DNA from 3 places in the Solibacillus daqui genome. Region 1 is predicted to be linked to each of the others. Evidence: riboswitches for the same ligand, from Rfam matches in the RefSeq annotation. Region 1 holds a riboswitch; each other region holds the start of a gene.
The links. A riboswitch is a leader RNA that binds a small molecule or an ion and turns the genes downstream of it on or off. The one in region 1 is predicted to bind thiamine pyrophosphate.
Positions count from the first base shown of each region.

Region 2: linked by a shared signal. The riboswitch ahead of thiM (hydroxyethylthiazole kinase) and the one ahead of tenA (thiaminase II) in region 1 are both predicted to bind thiamine pyrophosphate.
Region 3: linked by a shared signal. The riboswitch ahead of thiT (energy-coupled thiamine transporter ThiT) and the one ahead of tenA (thiaminase II) in region 1 are both predicted to bind thiamine pyrophosphate.

Region 1 is NZ_CP114887.1:55,303-60,205, reverse strand. It holds gene O7776_RS00275 (ABC transporter substrate-binding protein) at 1-505, opposite strand, end outside; gene O7776_RS00270 (ABC transporter permease) at 520-1,290, opposite strand; gene O7776_RS00265 (ABC transporter ATP-binding protein) at 1,277-2,014, opposite strand; gene tenA (thiaminase II) at 2,039-2,725, opposite strand; TPP riboswitch at 2,821-2,908, opposite strand; TPP riboswitch at 3,016-3,103, opposite strand; gene rsmI (16S rRNA (cytidine(1402)-2'-O)-methyltransferase) at 3,211-4,086, opposite strand; gene O7776_RS00250 (GIY-YIG nuclease family protein) at 4,067-4,345, opposite strand; gene O7776_RS00245 (tRNA1(Val) (adenine(37)-N6)-methyltransferase) at 4,329-4,903, opposite strand, start outside.
Region 2 is NZ_CP114887.1:1,496,781-1,501,683, forward strand. It holds gene O7776_RS07115 (MFS transporter) at 1-370, opposite strand, end outside; gene O7776_RS07120 (MDR family MFS transporter) at 561-1,733, shown strand; TPP riboswitch at 1,799-1,895, shown strand; TPP riboswitch at 1,954-2,052, shown strand; gene thiM (hydroxyethylthiazole kinase) at 2,128-2,871, shown strand; gene thiD (bifunctional hydroxymethylpyrimidine kinase/phosphomethylpyrimidine kinase) at 2,868-3,680, shown strand; gene thiE (thiamine phosphate synthase) at 3,670-4,281, shown strand; gene O7776_RS07140 (NADPH:quinone reductase) at 4,424-4,903, shown strand, end outside.
Region 3 is NZ_CP114887.1:3,477,414-3,482,316, forward strand. It holds gene O7776_RS17135 (polyphosphate kinase 2 family protein) at 1-137, opposite strand, end outside; gene map (type I methionyl aminopeptidase) at 311-1,063, opposite strand; gene thiT (energy-coupled thiamine transporter ThiT) at 1,649-2,209, opposite strand; TPP riboswitch at 2,312-2,421, opposite strand; gene O7776_RS17150 (magnetosome magnetite crystal formation protein family) at 2,539-2,865, shown strand; gene O7776_RS17155 (hypothetical protein) at 2,934-3,062, shown strand; gene O7776_RS17160 (AAA family ATPase) at 3,289-4,903, opposite strand, start outside.

The DNA.
Region 1 (4,903 bases):
TTTTCACTTTGCTAAAATCTCCACCATCATGTTCTACCATCGTTTTTATAACTGCTTCAGTTATCACGGTAGATGGATAACCCACGCTTTTACCTTCTAAATCCTTTGGTGAATTAACCCCTGCTTCTTTTTTCATCATAATGGAATCAAGTGAATGGCGAACATAAGCAGCTACCGATACAACCGGTATTCCCTCAGCTCTTGATTGTACGACTTGGCTTTGATAGCTAATTGCCAAATCGACCTTCCCAGTTGCAGCAAGCTTTAACGGGTCATTTGTGTCTGCAGGCATTTGGATTTCGACATCTAATCCTTGCTCCTCAAAATAACCTTTTTCCTTTGCAACATAAAACGCAGAGTGTACCGCGTTCGGATACCAATCAAGCATAATCGATATTTTCTCTAATTCTGATTGCCCGTTTTCTTGTGAACTTTTATCATTACTACAGCCGACCAACATGATGACCAGCAATAGAAATACAACAGGAATTTTCCAATTTTTCATTTTCTGTTTCTCCTCTAATTTTCATATTTCCATTTTCTAAGAACGATTCTCTCAATCCATGTGGCGAACGCAAACAGTAGGATTCCTAAAAAAGTTAATATCGTAATTGCAGCGAATACACCTTCCGCATTCAAATTCCCAGACATTCTTCGGCTATAATAACCTAACCCTTCACTTGCACCTAGCCATTCCCCAATGGTTGCCCCTACTAATGCAAATACAATAGCCATTTTAAAACCTGAGAAGAATGAAGGTAATGCCATTGGAATATGTAGCTTTAGAAAGATTTGCTTGCGGGAAGCACCCATCGAACGAAATAGTTCGATATAATCTTTATCGCATGCTCTTAAACCATCATAGGTGCTCACCACAACAGGGAAAAATGAGATAAGCACCGTTACTGCCACCTTACTCCAAATAGAATAACCAAACCAAAGTACAAAAATAGGAGATAGTGCAATGATTGGAATCATTTGCGAAATGATGACAGCCGGATACATTACTTTTTCTATAGGTTTAAAGCAAAACATCCCGATAGCAAGAGACACCCCCAATAGGACGGTTATCAAAAAGCCGATGAAAAACTCGATTGTGGTTGCCTTTAAATGCACGAAAATGAGGACTCGCCAATTATCGATAATCATCTGCAGAACTCCTGTTGGTGCTGGTATAATAAAGCTCGGCACAATGCCTTGCCTTACGAGCACTTCAAGTACAACAAGAACGATTATAAAAAACAGTAGGAATAAAGCGTATTGTTGAAACCAACTTCTAATCTGTTTCACTAGAAATCTTCCTTTCTAGCTTTCTTCTTAGAGCTATACCAGCTTCTGAATAGCTCATTTCATTGGCACGTGGTCTTGGCAAATCCACGATGATTTCCTCTACGCTTTTATCTTGATGCAAGATTAAAATGCGATCACTTAGTAAAATCGCTTCCTCTAAATCATGGGTAATAAAGAGCACTGTTTTCTTTAATTGTTGCCACATCGACAATAACCAACTCTGCATTTCTTTTTTCGTAAAAGCATCCAATGCCCCAAATGGTTCATCAAGTAATAACACATCTTTACCTGTTAAGAGTGCTCTTAAAAAAGCTGCGCGCTGTCTCATTCCACCTGATAGTTCCTTCGGATAAGCTTGTACATAATCCTTTAAACCAACTCGCTCAATCCAGACAATTGCTTCCTCTTTTGTTAGCAATACGTTCTTTTGAATCTCTGCTGCGATCATGACATTTTCCAAAATTGTACGCCATGGCAGCAGCAAATCCTTTTGTGGCATAAAACCCACATCACCAGGGGCTACTTGACGATCATCAATAACAATACTCCCCTCATCGGGTGTAAGTAGTCCCGTCATCAGTTTAAAAATCGTGCTTTTTCCTGTACCGCTTCTGCCAATTATTGATACGAATTCCCCCTGCTTAATTTCCATATTCAATTTTAAGATTACAGGAGGGGAATGTTTCTCAAAAGCATAGGTCACATTTTGCAAGCTAACTACCATTTTTTCAACACCTTCTTAAATAAACTAAATCGGCCAATCCTGATTGTAATAGTTCATATCCCAGAATAAATATTCATACTTTGACGTCATTTGGAAATGTTTTTCTAACTGGGCTAGCTCTCGCTCGGGCTTCCCATCTGCTAATTCATTCATTACACCAATTAACCATTTTGCACCGTTGCCAAATTCCTCTGAATCGTATGTTTCTATCCACTTGGCATAAGGATTATTTGCTAAATCATGACCAAACTGTGCTCTTAGCAGCTTTCCAATTTCCCAATAATCCCACGCACAGGGTAATAGGCAGGCCACTACTTCCGCCAGGCTACCACTTTGCGCAGCATTTAACATATAATTCGTATATGCTAAATTCGCAGGCGTTGGTTTGGTTGCCTCCAACTCTTCTGATGTAATTCCAAATTCCGCAGCAAATTGACGATGTAAATTCATTTCAAAATGGAGTGTATCATTTAATATCGCAGCAAACTTCCCCATCATATCGAGATCCGTTGATTTGACAGAGGCAATGGCAAATAGTTTGGCATAATCGATTAAATACACATAATCCTGCTTCATGTATTGGATAAATTTATCCTTATCAAGTGTTCCCTTCCCTAGTTCTTGCACAAATGGATGGCTATGATTTGCGTCCCAAATAGGTTGCACATTTCTAAAAAGTCGATCAGTAAATTTTTCTGTTTTCACATTCATTGTTGTTTCCTCCTTTTTTTATAACAAGTAATTTAAAAAAAATAAAAACCACTTCCTAAAATAGGAAATGGTTTCGTCGCATAAGTTGTACACACATACACTCGAAACTACTTCCCTACGCTAGTCCTAACTAGATCCGGTTCAAAGGGTTCTTCTCAGCCAATGGCGCCCCTAGCAGTTTATCTACTTATTCAATTCTTTATGAAATCCATGGATAACTTATAATCTTCTTACCCACTAAAAATAAAAACCCCACTCTTTTTAGAGAGCGGGGGAATGTACATGTGTCCTATCAACATGCCTCACTTCCCTACGCTAGTCCTAACTAGATCCGGTTCAAAGGGTTCTTCTCAGCCAGTGGCGCCCCTAGTGCTTTTAGTAATATTTATTTTCTTCTATATCATAACATGACTTACAATTTACGCAAGTGATTTCAAGTGAACAATACATTTTTGTCCAACTTATAATCCACCACGGACCTTTTCTTAATGCCCTTGATGATACTCATTATACACATCTCTTTTCGAAAGTCCACGCAATTTTGCTACTTCCTTTATCGCTTCTTTCGACGATATTTGAGTTTCTTCTATTATATAGTTTACATGTTCATCTAACGTCATATCAGTCCAATAGTTTTCTTCTTCTTCCACTTCGCCTGATGTATTGCCTTCAACTACTACACAAAACTCACCACGAATTTCATTGTCATTAGCCCAAGTAATCGCTTCCTCCATTGAACCCCGTAAAAACTCTTCAAATTTCTTTGTTAATTCACGTGCTAATGTAATTTGTCGATTGCCAAGAACTAGTTGTAAATCCTTTAATGTATCCTTTAAGCGATGAGGTGCTTCATAAAATAAAAGCGTTTCTTCTCGTTTACTTAATTTTTCAAGCTGCTCACGACGCCCTTTTTTGTTGCGATTCAAAAAGCCGAAGAAATAAAATGGCTGCGGTGTAATGCCTGATGCAATAAGTGCTGTCAAAGCAGCATTTGCCCCAGGAATTGGCACAACAGCAAAGTCTTCTGCGATGGCTTTTGCTGCAATATCCGCGCCTGGGTCTGAAATACACGGTAACCCAGCATCACTAACAAGTGCTACTGATTTTCCTTCACGTAAAAATGCTAATAATTTTTCGCCACCTACTTCTAAGTTGTGCTCATGATAACTAATTAAAGGTGTTTGAATATCAAAATAGTTACAAAGTTTTCTCGTATTACGCGTATCTTCTGCTGCAATAATATCCACTTCTTTTAAAATGCGCAGCGCACGCATTGTCATATCTTCTAAATTGCCAATCGGCGTTGCAACTAAATATAAGCAACTCCCCTGTTCATGCTGACTACTCTTCTGCGATTTCATCATTCGCCCTCCTCATATATTCAAACTTTTTTGCTCGTGTTAATTGTTTAAAGGCATATTCTGCCGACATTGCTTGCTGTTTTGTATCGAATGTTTCATAATACACACATTTTACTGGACCACGTGCGCGTGTATACTTTGCACCCTTGCCAGTATTATGCGCTGTTATTCGCTTGTCCAAATTATTCGTATAACCCGCATACAGCGAGGCATCACTACACTCCAACACATAAAAATAATGCTCAGTTTTCGTCGCCATATAATAACGCCCTCACTTCTGGCGTGTATTCGTTATTGTCTTCATATACATAAAGCGGAGGTAAAATTTTTAAATCCGGCTTACCGTCTTTAATTGCTTCAATCAACAGTGTATTCGCTTCCTTACCACGCTTCGGATACACAAATTGTATACGCTTTGGCTCTAATCGATTTGCACGCATTGCCGTTACAATATCTAATAAACGGCCTGGACGATGCACAAACGCAACCTTACCACCTTGCTTTAATAAGCGACTTGATGCTTCTACCGCTTGTTCTAACGTTAAATGTATTTCATGTCGCGCAATCGCATAATGTTCACTCGTATTTTTTTCGCTTAGTTCATGCGCTAAGAAGTACGGTGGGTTACATGTAACTGCGTCGTATTTTTCAATTCCTAACGTTTTTGGTACATCCTTAACATCGCCTAACTTCATTTCAATTTGGTGCTCTAATTTATTGTAGGCAATACTACGTGTTGCCATATCATGTAAACGTGGTTGCAATTCAACCCCAGTAATTTTTGCCTTTGTTCTTGCACTTAAGAATAACGGAATAA
Region 2 (4,903 bases), 1.4 Mb from region 1:
CATAGAAAATGTTTGCGCCCGCAAAGCCGATGCACGATAAAATGTACATCACAATAAGGAGCTGCCACTGTCCACTATCTGGTGTGATAAACGCAAATGATAATGTAGAAAAAATACCTACAAGTGCGAAAAATGTAAAGAAGCGTTTTTTCTTGTCCTTATAATCGGCAAATGCACCGAGCATCGGGCTTAGTATGGCTACTAGAATACTTGCAAGGGAATTAAAATAGCCCAAATCCATGTTGTTGACACCGTTAAACATACCAAAGACAATTGGAAACAGTGCGGTTGTAATGGCCATTGAATAAGCAGAATTCCCGCAATCATACAGTATCCACGATTTTTCTTCTTTTGTTAACTTCAAATGCATTGAACTCCCTTCATATCTGTATTTGCCGCATGTGCGACTAGAAAAAAAGTCTACGTTATGATGAATATTATACCATCGGAATGGAAAGTAACGGAAATTGAAGCTGTTAATTTTACATTAAATTAATAACTTTAAAAATTGGATGGGTTTTCTAATATAATACGAGTAAAATATAGACTGGAGGTGCGTGATGCAAAAAATGGTTAATTATTTTCATCCGTTAGTATGGATTATTTTATGTGGTACGATTTTTGTTCGGACAGCTAGCTTTATGGCTATTCCATTTTTAGCGCTCTATTTACACAATGAGTTAGAGGCATCACCGCTAATAATAGGGATAACAATCGGGATTGCGCCACTATTTTCAACATTTGGTGGGTTAATTGGGGGCTATTTGACGGATCGTTTCGGACGAAAAAGCGTTATTATTACAACGGTTTTCATTTGGAGTCTAACCTTCGCTGGCTTTGCGTTTGCGCCATCAGCAATCTTTTTTGTCGTTTTGAATGCGTTGAATGGACTGTGCCGCTCGTTTTTTGAACCGGGTACGCAGGCGCTAATGATTGATTTTACCGAAAATGAAAAAAAGCGTAGACTGTTTTCAGTGCGTTATACAGCAATTAATATAGCAGCGGTCATTGGTCCATTATTAGGTGTTTGGATATCCGATCTTTCAAGCCCTGCCATACCATTTGCGATTACGGGTATTATGTATGCGATGTATGGGGTATTTTTACTCGTTGTGCTGAATCGTTATGAAATGAAACAAAACAAACTTTCAAATACACAGCATGTTTTTACGATTTTCAAAGCGGTGTTTCAAGATCAAAAGCTATTATTATTCATTGCGGGTGGCATATTAGTTGTACTAGGCTATTCGCAATTTGATTCGACATTGCCTCAGTTTATTAATATGAATGTGGAAGACGGTGTAAAACTGTTTTCGTATGTTATTATCGCCAATTCAATAACGGTACTGGCATTACAATTGCCACTGACAATGATGATAGAAAAAATGTCAATTTATACATCGTTAAAAATGGGGATTATTATCTTTTCGGTTGGTTTATTTTTATTTGGTTTGTCGGACAGTGCGTGGATGTTTATCGCGAGTATGATTGTGTTTTCGATTGGAGAAATTTTCTGTTTTCCAATGATGAATGCGGTAATTGAAGAAATCGCACCAGAAGATCAGAAGGGGACGTATTTAGGCGCTGCGCAACTCAAAAATATCGGAGGCTTTATTGGACCGATTTTTGGTGGGTGGCTTTTAACGTCTGCAATCGATTTTATGTTTGCGATTATTGCCGCTTTGATGTTCAGTAGCATTTTAATTTATCGTAAAGCACTTAGAACTTCATAGTGTGGTGAAATCTTACAATAAACCTTGCGTTAAAAATTTTGTTTTGTTACACTCATACTAATTAATTGCATTTGCAGGGGGACACATTGTGTTGAGAAGGTAAAACCTGACCCTTAGAACCTGACCGTTAATACGGACGTAGGGAGCAAAGTACATCATTTTTAAATTGTACTTACTAGGGCTCTGCGTATTTTTACGTGGAGCTTTTCGTTTGCAAATACTTTAATTGCGGGGGGACACATCGTGTTGAGAAGGTTAAAACCTGACCCTTAGAACCTGAACAGTTAATACTGGCGTAGGGAGCAAACACAGGGTGAATCTACTCTTTTTTGGCGTCTCTATATATAGAGACGCCTTTTTGCCTTTACGTCCACCAAAAGAGGAGTGAATATCGTTGAGTCTACAAAAAATTAATGAGAAAAAGCCTTTAATCCATTGTATTACAAACTATGTTGTTGCAAATTTTACTGCGAATGGCTTATTAACAATTGGGGCATCTCCCGTTATGGCAGATGCTTTTGAAGAAGTGGCAGAAATGACTCGTATAGCCAATGCGCTATTACTAAATATTGGCACACTAAATGACCGTACAGTTCAGTCCATGCTAGCTGCGGGAAAAAGCGCAAATGAACATCAAGTTCCGATCGTATTAGATCCTGTTGGTGCGGGTGCTACTGCGTTTCGCTCACAAACAACGCATACGCTATTACAGCAGTTAAAAATCACTTTAATACGCTGTAATATTGGAGAGCTTGCCGCTATTGCAGGCGCGAATTGGCAGGCAAAGGGTGTTGATAGTGGTTCGGGTGAGCTCGATGTTGTACAAACTGCAAAAATGATTGCCAAAAAATACAACTGCCTGGTGATTGTGACTGGTAAGGAAGATGTATTAACTGATGGACAGCAGGTAGAAATCATTGCTGGTGGTCATGAAAAGATTACGAAAATTACTGGAAGTGGCTGTTTATTGAGCGCAATTTGTGCTGCTCTTTTAGCAAGTAGCAATGAGCCTTTTGAGGATTTAGCTGCTCTATTGCGTGAATACAAGCAAATAAGTTTAAACGCTTATGCTCCCATGGGAACGTTCCATGAAAATTTCTTCAATCAATTAGAACAGTTTGCGGAGGTGCGCGGATGATTGCATGTACAATTGCAGGTTCAGATAGTAGTGGCGGTGCAGGGATTCAGGCCGATATCAAAACATTTCAGGAACTTGGCGTGTTTGGCACGTCTGTTATAACAGCTTTAACTGCACAAAATACATTAGGCGTGCATGGAATTTATCCGACAACTGTTGAATTTGTTCAAGCACAATTGAAGGCAGTACTTGAAGATTTAGAGGTCAAAGCTATAAAAACAGGTATGCTATTTAATGCTGAAATTATTGCTGGGGTCGTTTCATTACTGAAAGAACATCAAATTCCAATAATCGTAGATCCAGTTATGATTGCAAAGGGTGGTGCGAGCTTACTACAGCAGCAGGCGATCCAAGCAATGAAAGAGCAATTACTTCCAGTGGCTACGGTTTGTACACCGAATATCCCAGAGGCAGAGGTGCTGACAGGTCGGACAATTGAAACCGCGGAAGATATTGAGCTTGCGGGACGTGATTTATTGGCTTTAGGCGTCAAGTGTGTAGTCATGAAAGGTGGACATTTACAAGGAGAAAAGGCGATTGATACGGTATTCATCAGCGGCGGGCCTACCTTTATGATGGAAACCGAGCGCTACGAAACGAAGCATACGCATGGAACGGGCTGTACATTTTCAGCGGCAATAACGGCTGAAATCGCAAAAGGAAGCTCACTAAAGGACGCGATTATAGAAGCGAAAAAATTTGTTCAACTTGCAATAAGCCATCCGTTAAATATCGGTCATGGCTTTGGACCAACGAATCATTTTGCGTATCGACAGCAGCAAGGGACGTGTAAAGTCAATGTCTATTAAATTAGATAAATATTTCATTATGGGAACGAATAATTGCCAAAGTGAGCCACTAATTATTTTAGAGAAGGCACTGCAAGCCGGAATTACGATGTTTCAATGGCGGGAAAAGGGCAATGGTGCATTACAAGGAGAAGCGTATGAGCAATTCGCGCGTGCGTGCCAACAACTTTGTAAGCAATATAAGGTCCCGTTTATTGTCAATGATGATGTGAAACTGGCGTTGAAATTGGATGCAGATGGGATTCATGTTGGGCAGGACGATTTAGCGATTGAAGCCTTTCGTCAACTTGCAGCGCATAAAATCGTTGGGGTTTCGGTTCATAATATGGAAGAATTAGAGAAGGCAATGCGTGCGGGTGCGGATTATGTTGGCATTGGTCCTATTTTTGCAACTACATCAAAAGAAGATGCAAAGGCTCCAGCAGGTGTTACATTTTTAAAGGAAGCAAAAACATGCTATCCTGATTTTCCGATGGTGGCAATTGGAGGTATCACGCCTTTAAACAGCGCTTTTATACGTGAAGCGGGTGCGGACGGTGTGGCAGTCATTTCTGCCATAAGTTTAAGTGAAGATATTCATCAAACGGTACAATCGTTGTAATGGTGAAAGTGGATGAGGGACGTCTCATCCACTTTTTTTCATTGGGTAAGCCATTGTTAAAATGTGAAGTTTAGTTATAAATGATGTACAAGCGTGAATTTTTTTAATATTCTATTATTATTACAAATTCGAGGTGAGCATATTGAAAGCAATTGAAATGAAAAACTTTGGTACTTCGGAAAATTTACAGCTAGCGGAATTACCATTACCATCCATTTCGGCAACGGATGTAATCGTGAAGCTACATGCAGCAGGGGTAAATCCAAGTGATGTTTATACATCAACAGGTACATATGCCATCAAACCACAATTACCATACACACCGGGCTTAGATGGCGCGGGAATTGTGGAAGCAGTTGGAGAAGCGGTAACAAATGTACAAGTAGGCGACCGCGTATTTGTCGCAAGCTTACCAGGTGCAACGACGGGGACATTTGCAGAAGCGGTCGTATGTGATGCAAACTATGTGATGCAATTACCCGAGCACATAAGCTTTTTGCAAGGAGCGGCACTTGGCATACCAGCATTGACCGCGTTTCGTGCAGTTGTGCAAAAGGCAGGTGTACAAGCTAATCAAACGGTACTTATCCACGGAGCAAGTGGTGCGGTTGGTTTACAGGCG
Region 3 (4,903 bases), 690 kb from region 1:
GCAATGATTAATCCGATTTTGTTATTAAATAAAAACTGCTGTGCATTTAGTATTTCATATTGCAACATTTTAATTTTCTTTTTATACATTTTTTTGTCTAATTCTATTGATAAATCCAAGTCTTTTAATTTCTTCATTTTTTATACCCTCCTAAATATTGCTACTTCCATTTTACTTGAAAGTGTATAGAAATGGTAATCGATAATGTAATGAATTAAAGTGGCAATAAAGATATCTACTTCGGCCCTTTCTATTACAAATAAAAAAACGTGAAAAGCTTGTTAAATAAGCCTTCACGTTTTTCTATATACTAGTCTTCCAAAGAAGTTAAAATAATTGGCTCACCTTTAGTAACGATAATTGAGTGTTCAATTTGAGCTACTAATGATTTATCCGGCGTTACAAATGTCCAGCCGTCCCCTGATTCAACGATATGTTCAGCCTTTGCAGAAATGAACGGTTCTACTGCTAATACCATACCTTCTTTCATTAATTGGCTATCAGATGGGTCATAATAGTTTAATACGTGGTTTGGTGCTTCGTGTAAAGATTTCCCTAAACCATGCCCAGTTAAGTTCATAATCACAGTTAATCCGTTTGCATATGCCTCACGCTCAACAGCTTTACCAATTTGGTTTAACTTTGAACCTGCTTTTACTTTTGTCATTGCACGATCAAAAGCAGCTTTAGCTACTGCACAAAGTCTTTCTTTTTCTTCATACCCTTCACCTACTACAAAAGAAATCCCTGTATCTGCAAAGTAACCATCTAAAGAGCCTGATACGTCGATGTTTACGATATCACCTTCTTGGATCACTTTGCTACCTGGAATCCCGTGTGCAACTTCGTGGTTTACTGAAATACATGTATATCCAGGGAAATCATATTCGCCTTTTGGACCTGAAATAGCCCCCGCCTCTGCAAACATACGACCTGCAATTTCATCTAACTCTTTTGTTGTAACACCTGGTACTGTCGCAGCTTTCATCGCTTCACGAATCTCTGCACAAATGCGTCCGATTTTTTTAAACGCTTGAATTTCTTCTTGAGTTGTAACAATCATGTGTAACTTCCTTCCTCTTAAAACTCTACCCCTAACTATAACATACTTAAAATTCATTATACGAATAAACGCTTCAATAAAACAACTGTTTACGCAGGATAATCTAAGGAATATAAAAGGAGATAATACATGATTAAGGTGGATGCCATGCAACCGATTTATATTTATTTAATAACAGATCTATGCCCCTTTTTCGTGATCATTTTTTTAGCAATTTATGCCCTCGCACACATCATTAGAGCTATCGAAAACCGATGAATTTTTTTATCGCTTGTTAGCATATTAATCATACTCATTCATGCCATTCTTGCAACGTTTATCAAGACGTTATCAGCATCCGATTTCCATCAAAAGTTCATATGGTTCAATCGTGAAAGTTTTCTTAATAATATATGACTTTACGGCGTAGTTGGTTTTATGGCTGTAATTGCATTTTTTTGTCTGCTTGAATAGCTCGTCAAATCATACAACGATGCACGGTACAAAATTATATTTCAGATATGAAAATGTAAGGCGATAAACCCAATAATAAAGTATTGAATGAAAAAAGGTGTAGTTCGCTATTTGAACTACACCTTTTTTTACTTATTTAAATGTTTGTAATAACCTTGGTGCTGTTGTAAATAACAACACAGCAATTACCGCAGTCAAAATTGTTGCCGGTAGCATGTATGAACCATTATAAATAATTGAATAAATCCAAACATTATCATCACCAGCATATTCTTTAAAGAACACCACACCCGCAAGTAAATGCGAAATAAAACGTAATGTTCCTCCTAATAGTGCACCAAGTACAATATAAATTGTCATTTTCTTTTTATCTACGCTTTTTGCTGCCTGTAATAATGGTTTACGGATCACTGCGACCAATCCTACTACTGTAAAGGCAAGACCATAATCTAAAATTGCCTGGAACCAATGTACAATATACCCGCCAAACATTATTTGTAATACGCCAATAATAAGACCTGTCGCAAGCCCAGCAGTTAATCCCCAACGAATCGCCATCAGCATAATTGGTAACATCACAAAGCTAATCGAACCACCTTGTGCCCACAGTTTAAATGAAAATTGATCTAACACAATTCCGATACCTGCAAATATGGCAATTTCAACCAGCATTAATAATTTCTTTTTGTCCATAACAAAGCCCCTTTCTTTTTCCGATGTAACAGAAGTTAAAGAAGGAATAGAAAAGCAAAAAAAAGCAATAATTAGGATAAAATCCTAACCATTGCTTGAACAGTCGGTTTCTATCCACATCCCTACGCAAGTGCTAACTTACAGGTTCAAAGAGTCAGCGCAATATCCGTGCGCAATCTCAGCCGACTTAATCGGCCCCCCTTGTGGTACATCTCGATACTATTGTTTGAACACAATCATTGTAGCCAATAATGTGACAATTTTCAACCTCTTTCTTTGAAACTATTTTTCACCTTATCCGTATGATGAATTAAAAGGAGTGGATTTTTATGAATCAATCAAAGGGATTAAGTGCACTTGGCTATTTAAGCTTCTATTTTGCGCCGTTTATTTTACCACTTATCGTTTTTTTCGTGACAAAGGATGATTTTGTCAAACATCATAACAAACGGGCTTTTATTTCACAGCTATTTCCGATTGTTTTAGGTATTATTTACTTTATTTCATTTATTGTATTTGTAGTTACAGATAGTAATTTTTACGGACCGGGTAACTTATTTGAAGGTTGGATTTTTATTGGTTTCATCATTTTGGCAGTCATTTCATTTGCGATTGCGATTTGGAATCTTGTGCAAGCCATTAAAGTATTACGCTAATGTTTAATATGGCCCAATTATTGGGTATATTTTTAATACAATTTCCGTTTCATTAAGGAGTGTCATTCATGAAGTTAAATAAAGTTATTAAAACAGCCATCAAATACGGACCGATCGTTTACCCAATTATAAAAAAAGTTCTCGATAATCGTTCAACACCAAAACAACCAAACATTCCACGGACTCCTAAAAAATAAAGAAACTAAAGAACTGTCCTAAAAGTGTTAACTTTTTGGACAGTGCTCCACTCATGTGTTAATTATCCGCTGTAGGTTGTTTTTCTCGGTGTTCGCAAGTAAAGAACGAATGCTAAAAACATCAGGTCCTGTGACAACGCATTCACGACTAGCTTTTTGCTAGTCTCCATCCTTAGTGCAAAGGGCTTGTCCAGAAATTACTTTCCGGACAAGCCCTTCGTTTCTTTTACTTCACAATAATTTCAGTTGTACTATGACCTTCTTTTAACTTTTTCACTTGTAAAATCGCTGGCATTGCTGCTTTTAATTCGGCGACATGCGAAATAATACCGATAAGTCGTCCTGTTTGCTGAAGGTCAATTAAAATATCAATCGCACGGCGTAACGCCTCCTCATCGAGCGTACCAAAACCTTCATCGATAAACATCGTATCTATATGCACACTTCCTTGTACACTTTGAATAACATCCGCCATCCCAAGTGCCAAGGATAATGAAGCATTGAATTTTTCGCCACCAGACAACGTTTTAACATCACGTGTTTGCCCTGTATTGCTATCATAAACATCAATACTTAAACCACTTTGCGCATTACCCTCTTTACGCCCAGTAGATTTCAGGAAATATTGACCATTTGATAAAATCCGTAAGCGTTCATTTGCGGCATGCGTTACCTTTTCTAAATAGCCAATTTGTGCAAAGCGTTCAAAGCTGATTTTCGCATCATTTTGACCACGCACAAGATCATATACATGCTCCATTTGCTGTAATTTTACTTTATAGCTTTCAATCTGGTCTGCAGATTGTTCAAGCTTCTGTAATGTTGTTAGGCATTGTGTTCCATAGGATTCCGTTTGCTTCATCGCTGCATAACGCTCATCTTGTTCGTTATTTAATGTTGTTAGGTGTTGTTGAAGCTCAGTTAAATCCGCAAGCTGCTTTCCTTCAAGCTGCTCCTGGTCTTCAGTAATTTGCGCCGTTAATGTATGCAGCTGTTGCTTGTACGCTTCAAGCATCTGACGAATTTCATGCTGTGCTTGCTCTGCTAATAATGCTTGTTGATAGCTTTCTAATGAGAAGTGTTCGTTTTGCAATGACGTTGCAAATGCAATATGTGCTAATTCATGCTCATGCTGCTTATCCGATAAATGATTCACCTCATGTAGCTGATTGACCTCACTTGAATTTTGCTGTAATTGTGCCTGTTGCAATGCATCGAAAGCTCGCTTTAACTCGTTCTTTAATGATTGATGCTGCTGAAGTTGATTGGATAAAGCAATTTGAACTTCAGCAACTGTAGTAAATTGTGGTAACAATGATAGCTCACTTTGCTCAAGTTTGCCCTTTTCCTGTGCTAGCTGCGTCTGAATTTCTTGAACGTATGCCTGTCCTTTTTCAAGACGCCCTTGAATTACTTCACGCTTTTCGTTGAATTGTTCTAGCTGTGTGCGTTCAGTTGTTAATTGCTGTTGCTTTACTCGCAAATCTGCTAGATGTGAAGCTAATGTTTGTAGCTGTTCCTCATACTGTGCTAATGCCTCTAGCTGTAATTGCTGGCGTTGTATTTGGTTATGCTTTTCAGTATTTGTTTGTTGCTCAATTTCAAGTTTTGATTGTACTTGATAATAGCTTTGGCGAGCTGCATCTGATTGTTGTCGCAATTGCTCTATTTGCGTGTCATCCACTTGAAGCATTTCACTATTATGAATAGCTGGATGTTCTGTACTACCACATACCGGGCAAGCATCCCCATTGTGCAATGAGGCAGCTAAAAAGGCGGCCTGATTGCTACGAATTTGTTGCTCTACCGCATGTAAGGCTTGCTCAGCTTTTGTTGCTTGT